DNA from 4 places in the Streptomyces sp. 11-1-2 genome. Region 4 is predicted to be linked to each of the others. Evidence: riboswitches for the same ligand, from Rfam matches in the RefSeq annotation. Region 4 holds a riboswitch; each other region holds the start of a gene.
The links. Region 4 has a riboswitch for cobalamin ahead of CGL27_RS31205 (ribonucleoside-diphosphate reductase subunit alpha). Riboswitches for the same ligand answer to the same signal wherever they lie in the genome.
Positions count from the first base shown of each region.

Region 1: another riboswitch for cobalamin. It lies ahead of CGL27_RS07210 (ABC transporter substrate-binding protein); the one in region 4 lies ahead of CGL27_RS31205 (ribonucleoside-diphosphate reductase subunit alpha).
Region 2: another riboswitch for cobalamin. It lies ahead of CGL27_RS13420 (cobalamin biosynthesis protein); the one in region 4 lies ahead of CGL27_RS31205 (ribonucleoside-diphosphate reductase subunit alpha).
Region 3: another riboswitch for cobalamin. It lies ahead of CGL27_RS43780 (CbtB-domain containing protein); the one in region 4 lies ahead of CGL27_RS31205 (ribonucleoside-diphosphate reductase subunit alpha).

Region 1 covers NZ_CP022545.1:1,818,610-1,821,808, forward strand. Annotated here, with positions in the region: gene CGL27_RS07205 (iron chelate uptake ABC transporter family permease subunit) at 1-208, opposite strand, end outside; gene CGL27_RS07210 (ABC transporter substrate-binding protein) at 205-1,251, opposite strand; cobalamin riboswitch at 1,306-1,520, opposite strand; gene CGL27_RS07215 (RNA polymerase sigma-70 factor) at 1,580-2,503, opposite strand; gene CGL27_RS07220 (carboxymuconolactone decarboxylase family protein) at 2,553-3,029, opposite strand.
Region 2 covers NZ_CP022545.1:3,197,308-3,200,506, forward strand. Annotated here, with positions in the region: gene CGL27_RS13410 (inorganic phosphate transporter) at 1-1,036, shown strand, start outside; gene CGL27_RS13415 (hypothetical protein) at 1,051-1,299, shown strand; cobalamin riboswitch at 1,437-1,657, shown strand; gene CGL27_RS13420 (cobalamin biosynthesis protein) at 1,811-2,794, shown strand; gene CGL27_RS13425 (cobyric acid synthase) at 2,791-3,199, shown strand, end outside.
Region 3 covers NZ_CP022545.1:10,229,026-10,232,224, forward strand. Annotated here, with positions in the region: gene CGL27_RS43770 (M24 family metallopeptidase) at 1-523, shown strand, start outside; partial or broken gene CGL27_RS43775 (MFS transporter) at 496-951, opposite strand; cobalamin riboswitch at 1,256-1,400, shown strand; gene CGL27_RS43780 (CbtB-domain containing protein) at 1,438-1,659, shown strand; gene CGL27_RS43785 (CbtA family protein) at 1,681-2,442, shown strand; gene CGL27_RS43790 (NAD/NADP octopine/nopaline dehydrogenase family protein) at 2,588-3,199, opposite strand, start outside.
Region 4 covers NZ_CP022545.1:7,247,889-7,251,087, reverse strand. Annotated here, with positions in the region: gene CGL27_RS31215 (hypothetical protein) at 1-274, shown strand, start outside; gene CGL27_RS50280 (hypothetical protein) at 317-484, shown strand; gene CGL27_RS31210 (GNAT family N-acetyltransferase) at 569-1,075, shown strand; cobalamin riboswitch at 1,272-1,415, shown strand; gene CGL27_RS31205 (ribonucleoside-diphosphate reductase subunit alpha) at 1,553-3,199, shown strand, end outside.

The sequences.
Region 1 (3,199 bases), 5.4 Mb from region 4:
CGAGCAGGGTGCGGGGCATGCGCAGGTTCCACACGATGCCGTCGCGCAGCGGTGGCAACGTGCTCTCGCCCAGGCCGAGATGGGCGGTGACCGCTGCCCAGACGTCGGCCGTGGAGATGTCGGCGGGGCCGATGGTCACGGCGACGGCGATCGACGCGAACAGCGCGGCCAGCCCTCCCGCGATCAGCAGCAGGAGGCGGGTGGTCACTTGGCGAGTCCGAAGTCGCGCAGCCCGGCGACGACCTGCTCGACCCCTTCGACCGTACGGATGGACGGGTTCATGGCCTGCCCGCTGAGCAGGACGTACCGCTTCTTCTTCACGGCGGTGAGATTGCGGGTGGCGGCGTTGGTCTCCAGGAAACGCATCTTGGCCTTGGCGGTCTCCGCGGTCTGCTGCTTGCGCGTGAGATCGCCGAGGACGATGACGTCCGGGTCGCGGTCGGCCACGGTCTCCCAGTTGATCTGCGGCCACTCGTCGTGGGTGTCGGAGAAGGCGTTCTTCGCTCCGACGGCCCGGGTGATGGCGCCCGGCGCGCCGCAGCAGCCGGCGAGGTAGGGCGACTGGGAGTTGGCGAACCAGTACATGAGCGAGACGCCGGAGGCGTCCACTCCCTCGGTGGCCGTACGCACGCGCTGCTTCAACCCCGCGATGAGCTTATCGCCGCGCTCATCGACGCCGAACGCGTGGGCCAGGTCGCGTATCTCGCCGTAGACGGTGTCCAGGGTGAGTGGCTTGCTGCGGGAGCCATCGCCACCGCTGTCGGGGTCCCGGCCCGCCGAGCAGTCGGACGGCGAGACGTAGGTGGGCACGCCCAGCTTCTCGAACTGCTCGCGGGTGGCCACGCCGCCCTTGCCGAGGGTGGAGACGAACGAGGCGGTGACGAAGTCGGGTTCGGCGTCCAGGGCCTTCTCGAAGGACGGCGCGTTGTCCGCGAGGCGCGGCACCGTCGCATTCGCCTTCTCCAGGCCCTTCATCACCGGGTCGGTCCAGGTGGCGGTGGACGCCATGCGGTCGGCGAGGCCGAGGGAGAGCAGGATCTCCGTGCTGCCCTGGTTGAGGGAGAGGGCCCGCTTCGGGGCGGACTTCACCGTGACCTTGTGGCCGCAGTTGTCGATGGTGCGCGGATAGCCCGCACCGGCGGGCTTTGTGGCGTCCGCGCCGTCCTGGCCGGAGCCACCGCACGCGGTGAGCAGGAGGGCGGGGGCGAGCAGGAGGGCCGCGGTACGGCGGGCAGAGCAGAGCACGGGCATGCCTCGGTTGTCGGGGCTCGAACGCGGAGCCTGGCCTACGGACGTACTCCCCGCACGGGGCGCGGAGATACCAGCAGGTCTTCGGACTCGGGCTCGTCCGGACGGGGCCCCTTCCCGGTGCTCGTCCGCGGCGGCTTCTCGGCCGTCGCGGACTCCTCCCAGTGGTGTCACATGCCCCGCCCGTCCCCCTCACCGCTGCGCGTCAGCTCCGGATTCACACCGGATTCCCTGGCCTCGGATGTGGCACGACTGGCTCCCCGAGACTATCAAGATCGTCGAACGATCAGGGTGTCGGACCGGTCACGGGGTGGGAAACCACGCATCGAGGTCAGTTCGAGCGCCGCCGGGCCTGCCGCACCTCGCGGTCGACGGCCCAGGCGTCGCCGACCGGCCCGAGGTGGCCGAGCTTGTCGGGGTTGATCACCGCGCGGATGGCCTGAATCTGCCCGTCGAGCACATCGAGGACCAGGGTCTGGAGCACCTTGCCGTCCCGCTCCCGGAAGACCGCGCCCGGCTGGCCGTTGACCTCATGAAGCTCGAACGACACGTCGATCCGCAGCAGCCACGGGAAGACCGTGCCCAGCAACCGCGCCACGTTCTCCGCGCCCATGACGGCCTTGGCCAGCCGCGGGGCCTTGCCGCCGCCGTCCCCGACCAGTTGCACATCGGCGGCCAGCAGATTCCGCAGCGCGCCCACATCACCGTCCTTCAGCGCGTCGAAGAACCGCGTGGCCAGCTCCTGCCGTTCCTGCCGGTCCGCCTCGAACCGCGGCCGCCCGGCCTGCATGTGCCGCCGCGCCCGCACCAGGAGCTGCCTGCATGCCGCCTCCGACCGTCCCACCGCCGTGGCGACCTCGTCGAACCCGAAGGCGAACACCTCCCGCAGCACGAACACCGCCCGCTCCAGCGGGCTGAGCCGCTCCAGCAGCAACAGCGCCGCCATCGACACCGAGTCGGCCAGCTCCACCGCCCGGGCCGGGTCCTGATACGGATCGCTGAGCAGCGGCTCGGGGAACCACGGGCCCACGTACTCCTCCCGTCGCACACGCGCGGAGCGCAGCACATCGATCGAGATGCGCGTCACCGTGGCCGACAGATATGCCTTGGTCGACGTGGGCCGGGTCGCCGAGCCGTCGAAGCGCAGCCAGGTCTCCTGCACCGCGTCCTCGGCCTCACTCACACTGCCCAGGATCCGATAGGCGATCGAGAACAGCAGCGGCCGCAGCTCCTCGAACTCCTCGACCTTGTTCACGCCGACTCCCCTCCCCTGGGCCCGTTGCCGATACCGATGCCGTTGCCGGTCAGTGGAACTGCCCGGCCTCGTAGTCACCGGCCGCCGGCTGCTGGGTGATGACGTTCAGCCGGTTCACCATATTCATGAAGGAGACCAGGATCACCAGGGCGGTGAGCTGCTCCTCGTCATAGTGCTTGACGGCATTCGCCCACACCTCGTCGCCGACCCCACGAGCCGCGTCCGCGACCCGGGTCCCCTCCTCCGCCAGCTCCAGCGCGGCCCGCTCGGCATCGGTGAAGACGGTGGCCTCCCGCCATACCGCGACCAGGTTCAACCGCACCGGGGTCTCACCGGCCGCGGCGGCTTCCTTGGTGTGCATGTCGATGCAGACGGCGCAGCCGTTGATCTGACTCACGCGTATCGCCACCAGCTCCTGCGTCGCCGCCGGCAGCGGTGATTCCTTGACCGCCCGGCCCGCCGCCATGACGGGCCTCAGGACCTTGCCGGCGGTCTGGCTGGCGGAGTAGTTCAGTCGCGCGTCCATGGTGTGCTCCTCTGTGGTCGTTCAGTGGCTACACCCCTGAGACGGGGTAGCCCGACCCCCTGTGACATGGACGCGTGTGACCCGCGTCTCCCCGCCGTCGGCTCAGCTCGGCACAGTACGGCGTCCATCACCGCCCTGATCCAGTCAGTTGTACGCTACGGCTCCCGCAC
Region 2 (3,199 bases), 4.1 Mb from region 4:
GATCTTCGCGGGGCTGGTCGGGGCGATCCTGTGGAATCTGGTGACCTGGCTCGCCGGGCTCCCCTCCAGCTCCTCGCACGCCCTGTTCGGCGGCCTGATCGGCGCCACCGTGGTCTCCGTCGGCCTGGACGGGGTCAACGGCGACGCGATCGTCATGAAGGTCCTGATCCCCGCCGTCGCCGCGCCGGTCGTGGCCGGCATCGCCACGGTGGCCGCCACCCGGCTCACCTACCGGCTCGGCCGCGACCGCTCTTCGGAGGACACCGCGAAGGGCTACCGCGCGGGGCAGATCGCCTCGGCCGCTCTGGTCTCCCTGGCCCACGGCACCAACGACGCCCAGAAGACGATGGGCGTGATCACCCTGGCGCTGGTCACCGGGGGCGTGGTGGCGCCCGACTCCGACCCGCCGCTGTGGGTCATCGTCTCGGCGGGCCTGGCCATCGCGCTCGGCACCTACCTGGGCGGCTGGCGCATCATCCGCACCATGGGCAAGGGCATCACCGACATCCAGCCGCCGCAGGGCTTCGCCGCCCAGACCGGCGCCGCGACCGTCATCCTGGCCTCCTCCCACATCGGCTTCGCGCTGTCCACCACCCAGGTCTGCTCCGGCGCCGTCATGGGTGCGGGTGTCGGCCGTAAGGGCGCGGTGGTGCGCTGGTCGACCGCCGGCCGCATGGTGCTCGCCTGGGTGCTGACCCTCCCGGCCGCGGGCCTGGTGGCGGGCGGCGCCGCGCTGCTGGCCGACCAGGGGAACGCGGGGATCACGGCGGTGGCCGTGCTCGCCGTCCTGGCCTGCGGGGCGATCTGGGCGCTGTCGCGCCGCAAGCCCGTGGACCACACCAACGTCAACGAGGTCGGCGCACACGAGCCGGTGGGCGCCGTCACGGCCGCCCTGCGGTCCGTGGCCCCGCCGCCCGCGGGTGCGAAGCTTTCCGCCCCCGAGAGCGCGGTGGAGACCGCCCCCGAGGGCGGCATCGCCGAGCGCACGCCCGAGCAGACCCCCACCCCCGCCGTCGCGAGCAGCACCACCCGCTAAGGAGCCACGGAATTATGAGCATCGACTGGGCGGCACTCGGCCAGGTCTTCGGCGTCAGCCTCGTGGTGACGGTCGGCATGGTGGGCGTCTTCACCCTGGGCATCCTCGGGACGTCCCGTAAGGCCGCGCCGGAGCAGGGCGCCGCGGCCGCCGTGTCCGGTGGCACGGTCGGCGCCTCCGCGCTCGCTCGCACCGGCGCGTACACCTGCTTCGCGCTGTGCGCCGCGGCCGTGGCGTACGGCATCTATCTGATCGTCGCCTGAGGCTTGCGTCCTCATCGACCCACCGGCCGCCGGATGGTGGCGCTGACCAGCGCCGACCGTCCGGCGGCCGCCTCGTGTGCGGCCGCGTCTGTGGGGCTCGGCACACTCGGGCGTCATGGGTCATATGCGAGTTGACGGCCATTCGCGGCCCATGGTGGACTTCCCGAGCCAAACGGCGGCAGGAGAGGAAGCCGGTGAGAATCCGGCGCGGTCCCGCCACTGTCACCGGGGAGCACTCTCCCATCGCCTGTATGGGGTCACGGCTCGACCGTACGGTTGCTTTCGTACGCGGGGCTGGAAGACCGGGAGGGGTGCGGATCCGGGAGCCAGGAGACTTTCACCGCCGGTCACGTCGAACCAGGGCGCGGACCCTGAGTGAGGACATACCGCCATGCCCGGCACGGCCACGCCGCCAGCTTCCTCTGTCCCCACTGGCTCTTCCGGCCCCTTCGGCCCACCTGGCCCCTTTGGTTACGTATCGTCGCGCCGAGGCGTGACGGCGGGCTGACGGATGTGTGCCGACCACGCCTCGTTCGCGTGCGGCGCGGCCCTCGGCTTCCTCGGTGATCTCGCCACGGGCGATCCGCGCCGCGGACATCCGGTCGCCGCCTTCGGGCGCGCCGCCGCGGCCGCCGAGCGCCGGCTGTGGCGTGACCACCGCGGTTACGGGGCCCTGCACACCGCGTTGTGCGCGGGCGGCGCGGCCGCCGGTGCCGCGCTGCTGACCCGCGCCGTACGGGCCCTCGGCGGGCGCGGTGGCGCGGAGGTCGCGCTGACCGCCGCCGCCACCTGGGCCGTGCTGGGCGGTACGACGCTGGGCCGTGAGGCACGGGCCATCGGCGGGGCCCTGGCCGCGGGGGACCTGGAGGTCGCCCGGGAGCGGCTGCCGCATCTGTGCGGGCGCGATCCGCAGGCGCTGGACGGGCCGCAGATCGCCCGCGCGGTCGTCGAATCGGTCGCCGAGAACACCTCCGACGCCGTCGTGGGCGCGCTGGTGTGGGGGGCCGTGGGCGGCGTGCCGGGGCTCATCGGCTTCCGCGCCGTCAACACCCTGGACGCCATAGTGGGCCACAAGTCGCCGCGCTACCGGCGGTTCGGCTGGGCGGCGGCCCGTCTGGACGATGTGGCCGGCTGGCCCGGTGCGCGCCTTACGGCGGCCCTGGCGACCCTCTCCGGCCCCGATCCGCGCGGTGCGCGGCGCGCCTGGCGGCGCGACGGCCGGCGCCATCCGAGCCCCAACGCGGGCCCCGTGGAGGCATCCTTCGCGGGCGCGCTCGGCGTACGGCTGGGCGGCACCCTCACGTACGGCGGCCGGGTCGAGCACCGGCCGGTGCTCAACTCCGGCGGGCGGCCGGTGGAGTCGGCCGACATCGAGCGGGCGATACGGCTGTCGCGGCGCGTCGGCGTCCTGGCGCTCGGGGTGTCCGTGGCGGCCCGGCCGGTCCTGAGGGCGTTGACGGGGCGGCCCCGGGCCGCTGAAGGGGGCGGCGGATGAGCGGGATACGCGGTAAGGGCGGCACGGACGGTTCCGGGGCGCGGGGCGGGGGACTGCTCGTCGCGGGCACGACCTCCGACGCGGGCAAGAGCATCGTGACGGCCGGGATCTGCCGATGGCTCGCCCGTAAGGGCGTCAGCGTGGCCCCCTTCAAGGCGCAGAACATGTCGCTCAACTCCTTCGTCACCCGGGAGGGGGCGGAGATCGGGCGGGCGCAGGCCATGCAGGCCGCCGCCGCGCGCGTCGAGCCGAGCGCGCTGATGAACCCGGTCCTGTTGAAGCCGGGCAGCGACCGCAGCAGCCAAGTGGTGCTGCTGGGCAAGCCGGTGGGCGAGCTGAGCGCGCGCGGGTACTTCGGGCGGTCGGGGCCCGCGGCGCACCCGCCGTCGGGCGCGGCCTCCCCCG
Region 3 (3,199 bases), 3.0 Mb from region 4:
GCACTGGCACAAGCGGATCGTGCGCTCGGGGCCGAACACGCTCCTGCCATACCGGGAGAATCCGCCGGACCGGGTGATCGGCACGGACGACATCGTATTCGCCGACCTCGGGCCGATCTTCGAAGAGTACGAGGCCGACTTCGGCCGGACCTTCGTCCTCGGCGACGACCCGGTCAAGCACCGGCTGCGGGACGATCTGCCCAAGGTCTTCGACGCAGGCAAGCGGTTCTTCGAGAGCGACCCGGAGATCACCGGGAAGCGGTTGCACGCCGAGGTCGAGCGGCTGGCCACCGAGGCCGGATGGGAGCTGGGCGGCTGGCACGCCGGCCACCTGGTCGGGGAGTTCCCGCACGAGACGATCGACGGCGCGCGCGTGGAGTCGTACATCACGCCCGACAACGACACCCCGCTGCGGCGCACCGACAAGGCCGGACGCCGCTGCCACTGGATCCAGGAGATCCACCTCGTCGACCGGGAACGGGAGTTCGGCGGCTTCTACGAGGAACTGCTCACCCTGGGCTGATTCGGGCGGCGGGGCAGCAGTGTCACCGCGAGGGCCGGGACGGCCGCGAGGACGAGCCAGGGGGCGGCGGGCGGGAGGCCCAGGTCGAGCAGGGCGCCGGTGGCCGAGCTGCCGATGAGGACGATCAGGCCGGAGACGGAGGACAGCGCGCCGGTGTAGAGGCTGAGCCGACCGTTCTCGGCGAGGTCGGGCACCCAGGCGCGGGCGGCCGGGACGACCAGCATCTGGCCGAGGGTGAGCAGCACGACGTAGCCCGCGGCGGGCAGCAATCCGACCGTGCCCGTCCAGGCGGCAGGGCGCGCGGCGGCCACCACCGCGAAACCGGCGGCGATGAGAAGCAGCCCGATGGTCATCGAGCGGCGCAGATCGAGCCGGTTGCCCGCCCAGTGGGTGACCGGGAGCTGGGCGCAGACGACCAGCAGCGGCGTGGTCCGGGCGGCTCGGCCGGTCAGGGCTCGGCGGATCACGTCCGTCACGGGGTGTCGTCCGGGAGGGAGCCAAGACCGGTGCGCATCACCTGCATCAGCACATCGTGGGCAAGACGTGTCGAGCACCCGCTCATGCGCCGGTCATCGCAGCGGTGGGGGCGTCCGCCGCGCGGGCCTGCCGCTTTTCGGCGGACGGACGCATGCCGCGACTTTAGGGCCTGCCCGGGGGCAGGCCCCGGCTCCCGCACCGTCCTCAGGCACCCCAGCGCAGCGTCTCGCCAGGTGGCTGGTCTTGGCCATGAACCCGACACGCGGTACGGTCGGTGCGATATCGACGACGGTAAGACGGAAGCCGGTGGGAATCCGGCACGGTCGCGCCACTGTGAGCGAGAGGTCCCGGACGGGGTCTCTCGTGAGTCAGACCCGTAGCCGTCGTCCTGTGCTCCACCGAGATGGGACGCGAACTCCCTTAAGGAGGCCCTGGCCATGGCGCAGCATGTCGCGCAGCCCACAGCCACCACGCCCGAACTGCCTGCCACGCTGCCGCTGAAGGCGATAGCTCCGTGGGCGGTTTTCTTCGGCATTCTGATGCTGGTCCTGCTGTATTTCGTCGGTGCCGAGCAGGGCGCCACCGCGGTCGTCTCCGGTGAGAACGTCCATGAGTGGGTGCATGACGCCCGTCATCTGCTCGGCTTCCCCTGCCACTGACGCGAGGGACGCCGCACACTCATGAACTCCGCAATGGTAAGAAATCTGCTCGTCCGGGGCATGCTCGCCGGTCTGGGGGCCGGCGTGCTCGCCCTGGTCGCCGCCTACTTCCTCGGTGAGCCGAGCGTCGACCGCGCGATCAGTTTCGAGGGGGCCCACGCCCCCGCGCATGAGCACGAGGTCGAGCTGGTCTCGCGTGGTGTGCAGTCCACGGCCGGGCTGGCCACCGGTGTCCTGGTCTACGGGATCGCCTTCGGCGGTATCGCCGCCCTCGCGTACTGCGTCGCCCTGGGCCGCGTCGGCCGCTTCACCCCGCGGGCCACCGCGCTGCTGCTGTCCGGCTGCGCGCTGCTCGCGGTCTACGTGGTGCCGTTCCTGAAGTACCCGGCCAACCCGCCCGCGGTCGGCAACGGCGACACCATCGGCAAGCGCACGACGCTGTACTTCCTGATGATGCTGCTCAGCGTGCTCCTCGCGGTGGGCGCCACCATTGTGGGCAAGCGGCTCGCCCCGAGGCTGGGTACCTGGTACGCGACCGTGGCCGCGGTGGCCGCTTTCGCCGTGGTGATCGGGCTGGCGTATGCCTTCCTTCCCGTGGTCAACGAGGTGCCGGGGGACTTCCCCGCCACCGTGTTGTGGCGATTCCGGTTGTCCGCTCTGGCCATGCAGGTCGTCCTGTGGGGTGGTTTCGGTCTCCTGTTCGGCGAGCTTGCCGAGCGGTTGCTGAATCCCAAGCCCGCGACGGCCGATGAGGGCCGGGCGGTGGCGACCGCCACGCACTGACGATGCCTCAGGCGCACGAGGGCCCGCGGAACCATCCGGGGGCCCTCTCGCATTCCAGGACATCCGACCCGGACCACCGGGTGGAGCACGGCATGAGCATGGCGCCCGCGAAGACGTGCGGCGGATCACGGCGTGTGGCGCACGTCTACACCACGCCGTCGATGAACGCGGCGCGGATGCCGTCGACGTCGGAGCCGAGCAGGCCCAGTTTCTGCGCTGTGCGGCCGCCGGCCACGAAGTCCTGTCCGCGCAGGGGCCCGCTCAAGGCGATGAACGAGTCGGTCAGGGGCAGGGCGAGTCCGATCTGCGCGGCCAGCGAACTCCAGATGACCAGTCCGAAGGGGATGTCTTCGGTGAAGTACCGGTGCTTGATCGAGTCGGGTTCGGGGAATCCCTGACGGCCATAGCCCTGCACGATGCGCTCCACGAAGCTGCCCTCGGTCACCTCGTAGGCGGTGTTGAGGAAGTCCCAGAAGCTGGCCGCCTTCACTCCGAGGGCGTCCGCCAGGGCAAGGCGTTCGCGGTCCAGCGCGTCGATGACCTCGGCGATGCGCGGGGTCACCAGGCTGTGCAGCGGGTGGCAGTCGGCGTCTTCGACCGTCTTGAAGTTCAGCACCGCCGGCGGAACGTGGTAGATGGGGTTGCAGTTGTTGAGCCCGACAGTCAGCGCGTCCTCGTCCGGCACGTACCGGTCGCCGAAGTACGTCCGCAGGATGTCGAGGGCCCGGGGCGTGTCCGCACTGGGTACGGCGGCCAG
Region 4 (3,199 bases):
GTTCCTCCTCGCCCTCGGCACCACCTGCCGTATCACCCGCTTCATCACCAAGGACACGCTGGCGGCGGGGTTCAGAACCTGGGTCGCCGACCGCTTCGGCGACGACTCCCGGCCCTCCTACCTCGTCAACTGCGGCTGGTGCACCAGCACCTGGGTTGCCGCCGCCATCGCCGGCTACGCCTCCTTGCTGCACACCACCGCGTGGTTCCACCTCCCGGCCACCGCCCTGACGCTCTCCTACCTCGCCGGGGTCGCCTCGCGGTGGCTGGACTGACACACCGACCCGTACTGGACTCGAGGGAAAGGAACGGCAGCCATGGCCTGCAACTGCGGCGGAGGGGCACGTGGGGGCCCACAACCCGTTGTCGTCTACGAGTTGACGCTGCCGGACGGCACGGTCCGGCGATATTTCACCTATCAGGAGGCCGACGCCGCCAACAAGCGCGCGGGCTCCACCGGAGTGATCAACACCGCCGTCCAGTGACGGCGAAGAGCTGCGAGTGACGGCGCGGACCGGCGCCGGCGGCATGGCGGCCTCGCTGTCAGTGGTGTGCGGCAGACTGCGGCCATGGACATCACGATCAGGCACGCGCGGGACGAGGAGCTGGACGGGATCGGCGAGCTCACCGCGCAGGTGTATCTCGGGGACGGGCTCCTGGACTTCGGCGACAGTGATCCATATCTCACCACCCTGCGCGACGCCCGGCGCCGGGCCGCCGAGGCCGAGCTGCTGGTCGCGGCGGACGCGGCGAGTGACGAGGTGCTGGGGGCCGTGGCGTTCGCGGTTTACGGCGGGGCGTATGCGGAGCTGGCCCGGCCCGGCGAGGGCGAGTTCCGGATGCTGGCCGTGCGACCCGAGTCGCGGCGGCGCGGGGCGGCCGAGGCGCTGGTGCGCGCCTGCCTGGACCGGGGGCGCGCGCTGGCGCTGCGGCGGATCGTGATCAGCAGCCAGCAGTCCATGACCGCCGCCCACCGGCTGTACGAGCGGCTGGGGTTTGTACGGGCCCCGGAGCGGGACTGGTCGCCGATAGCCGAGTTGGACCTCACCCTGTGGGCGTTCACGGTGGAGCTGTGAGGCCGGCGGCGCGCGTCCTGGCCATGGGCTCGCGCGCGCCGGGTCACGGGCTCGCGTGCGCGCCGGGATACGGGCTCGCGTGCGCGCCCGGCTGCGGGCTGCCACGGGCCCCAGGTCACGGGCCACCTCCGGAACGCACTAGCACATTCATACGAAATTCCGCACCTCGCGACACAAGATATGGGGGTGCGTGCGTCGGCCGACACAAGATGTATGCTCGTCCTCGCTGTCGCCGCAGGGGAATCCGGTGGGAATCCGGAACTGTCCCGCAACGGTGTACGTGTGCGCTTATGCGGCGTACCCGTAAGTCCGAGCACCTGCCGACGGCCCTGTGTGAACACGTCCCCCGGCCTCGAGGGTTGGGCCGATGGACGCTGCGTGGTGTGCCTGGCGTACGAGGAGTGCGGCATCGGCATGCCCGTACGCGCCCATCGCGCCTCCCCTCGTGGCCCCGGCCGAGCGAGGGAGAGCACCTCAGTGACCATCGCGCCCGCAGATCCGGTTTCAGAGCAGGCGGTTTCTCAGGCAGCGCACGACGCGCCCGGAACCGCCCTGCTGCGGATCCTCACCGGACTCACCGCCGACCTGCCCGCCACCGACCCCGGTAAGGTCGCGGCCGCCGCCCTGCGCGGCCGTCATCCCGGCTCGGACGAGGCGGAGTTGCGCGGCCTGGCGACCGAGGCGGCGGCCGGGCTGATCGCCGAGGAGCCGGAGTACTCGCGGCTGGCCGCGCGGCTGCTGGCGCTCACCATCACGGAGGAGGCGGCCGGGCAGGGCGCGGTCTCCTTCTCCACCTCCGTCCAGGTGGGCCACCGTGAGGGCCTGCTCGCCGACTCCACCGCGGAGTTCGCCGCCGCCCACGCCGCACGGCTGGACGCGCTGGTGGAGCGGGCCCTGGCCGACGGCGCCGACAAGCGCTTCGGCTACTTCGGACTGCGCACCCTCTACAGCCGCTATCTGCTGCGCCACCCCATCACCCGTCAGGTGATCGAGACCCCCCAGCACTTCCTGCTGCGGGTGGCCTGCGGGCTCGCCGAGGACCTCTCGGAGCGGGCGCTGGACGATGTGGCCGAGCTGTACCGGCTGACCAGCACCCTGTCGTATCTGCCCAGCTCCCCCACGCTGTTCAACTCCGGCACCCGGCATCCGCAGATGTCGTCCTGCTATCTGCTGGACTCGCCGCTGGACGAGCTGGACTCGATCTACAACCGCTACCACCAGGTGGCGCGGCTGTCGAAGCACGCGGGCGGCATCGGCCTGTCCTACTCCCGTATCCGGGCGCGCGGTTCGCTGATCCGGGGCACCAACGGGCACTCCAACGGCATCGTGCCGTTCCTGCGCACGCTCGACGCCTCGGTGGCCGCCGTCAACCAGGGCGGCCGGCGCAAGGGCGCGGCCTGCGTCTATCTGGAGACCTGGCACGCGGACCTCGAGGAGTTCCTGGAGCTGCGAGACAACACGGGTGAGGAGGCCCGCCGCACCCACAACCTGAACATCGCCCACTGGATCCCGGACGAGTTCATGCGCCGGGTCGAGGCGGACGCCGACTGGTCGCTGTTCTCCCCGGTCGACGCGCCCGAGCTGGTGGACCTGTGGGGCGATGAGTTCGACGCCGCGTACCGGAAGGCCGAGGCCGAGGGGCGGGCGGTCAAGCAGGTCCCGGCGCGGCAGTTGTACGCCCGGATGATGCGCACCCTCGCGCAGACCGGCAACGGCTGGATGACGTTCAAGGACGCCGCCAACCGCACCGCCAACCAGACCGCCGAGCCCGGCAGGGTCGTCCACTCCTCGAATCTGTGCACCGAGATCCTGGAGGTCACCAACGACGGCGAGACCGCCGTGTGCAACCTCGGCTCGGTCAACCTCGCCGCACACCTGGACGAGGACGGGCAGCTGGACTGGGAGCGCCTCGACGCCACCGTCCACACGGCCGTGACCTTCCTCGACCGCGTGGTGGACATCAACTTCTACCCCACGGACGAGGCCGGGGCCTCCAACTCCCGCTGGCGCCCGGTGGGTCTGGGCCTGATGGGGCTGCAGGACGTCTTCTTCCGGCTGCGGCTGCCGTTCGACTCGCCCGAGGCCAAGGCGCTCTCCACGCGGATCTCCGAGCGCATCATGCTC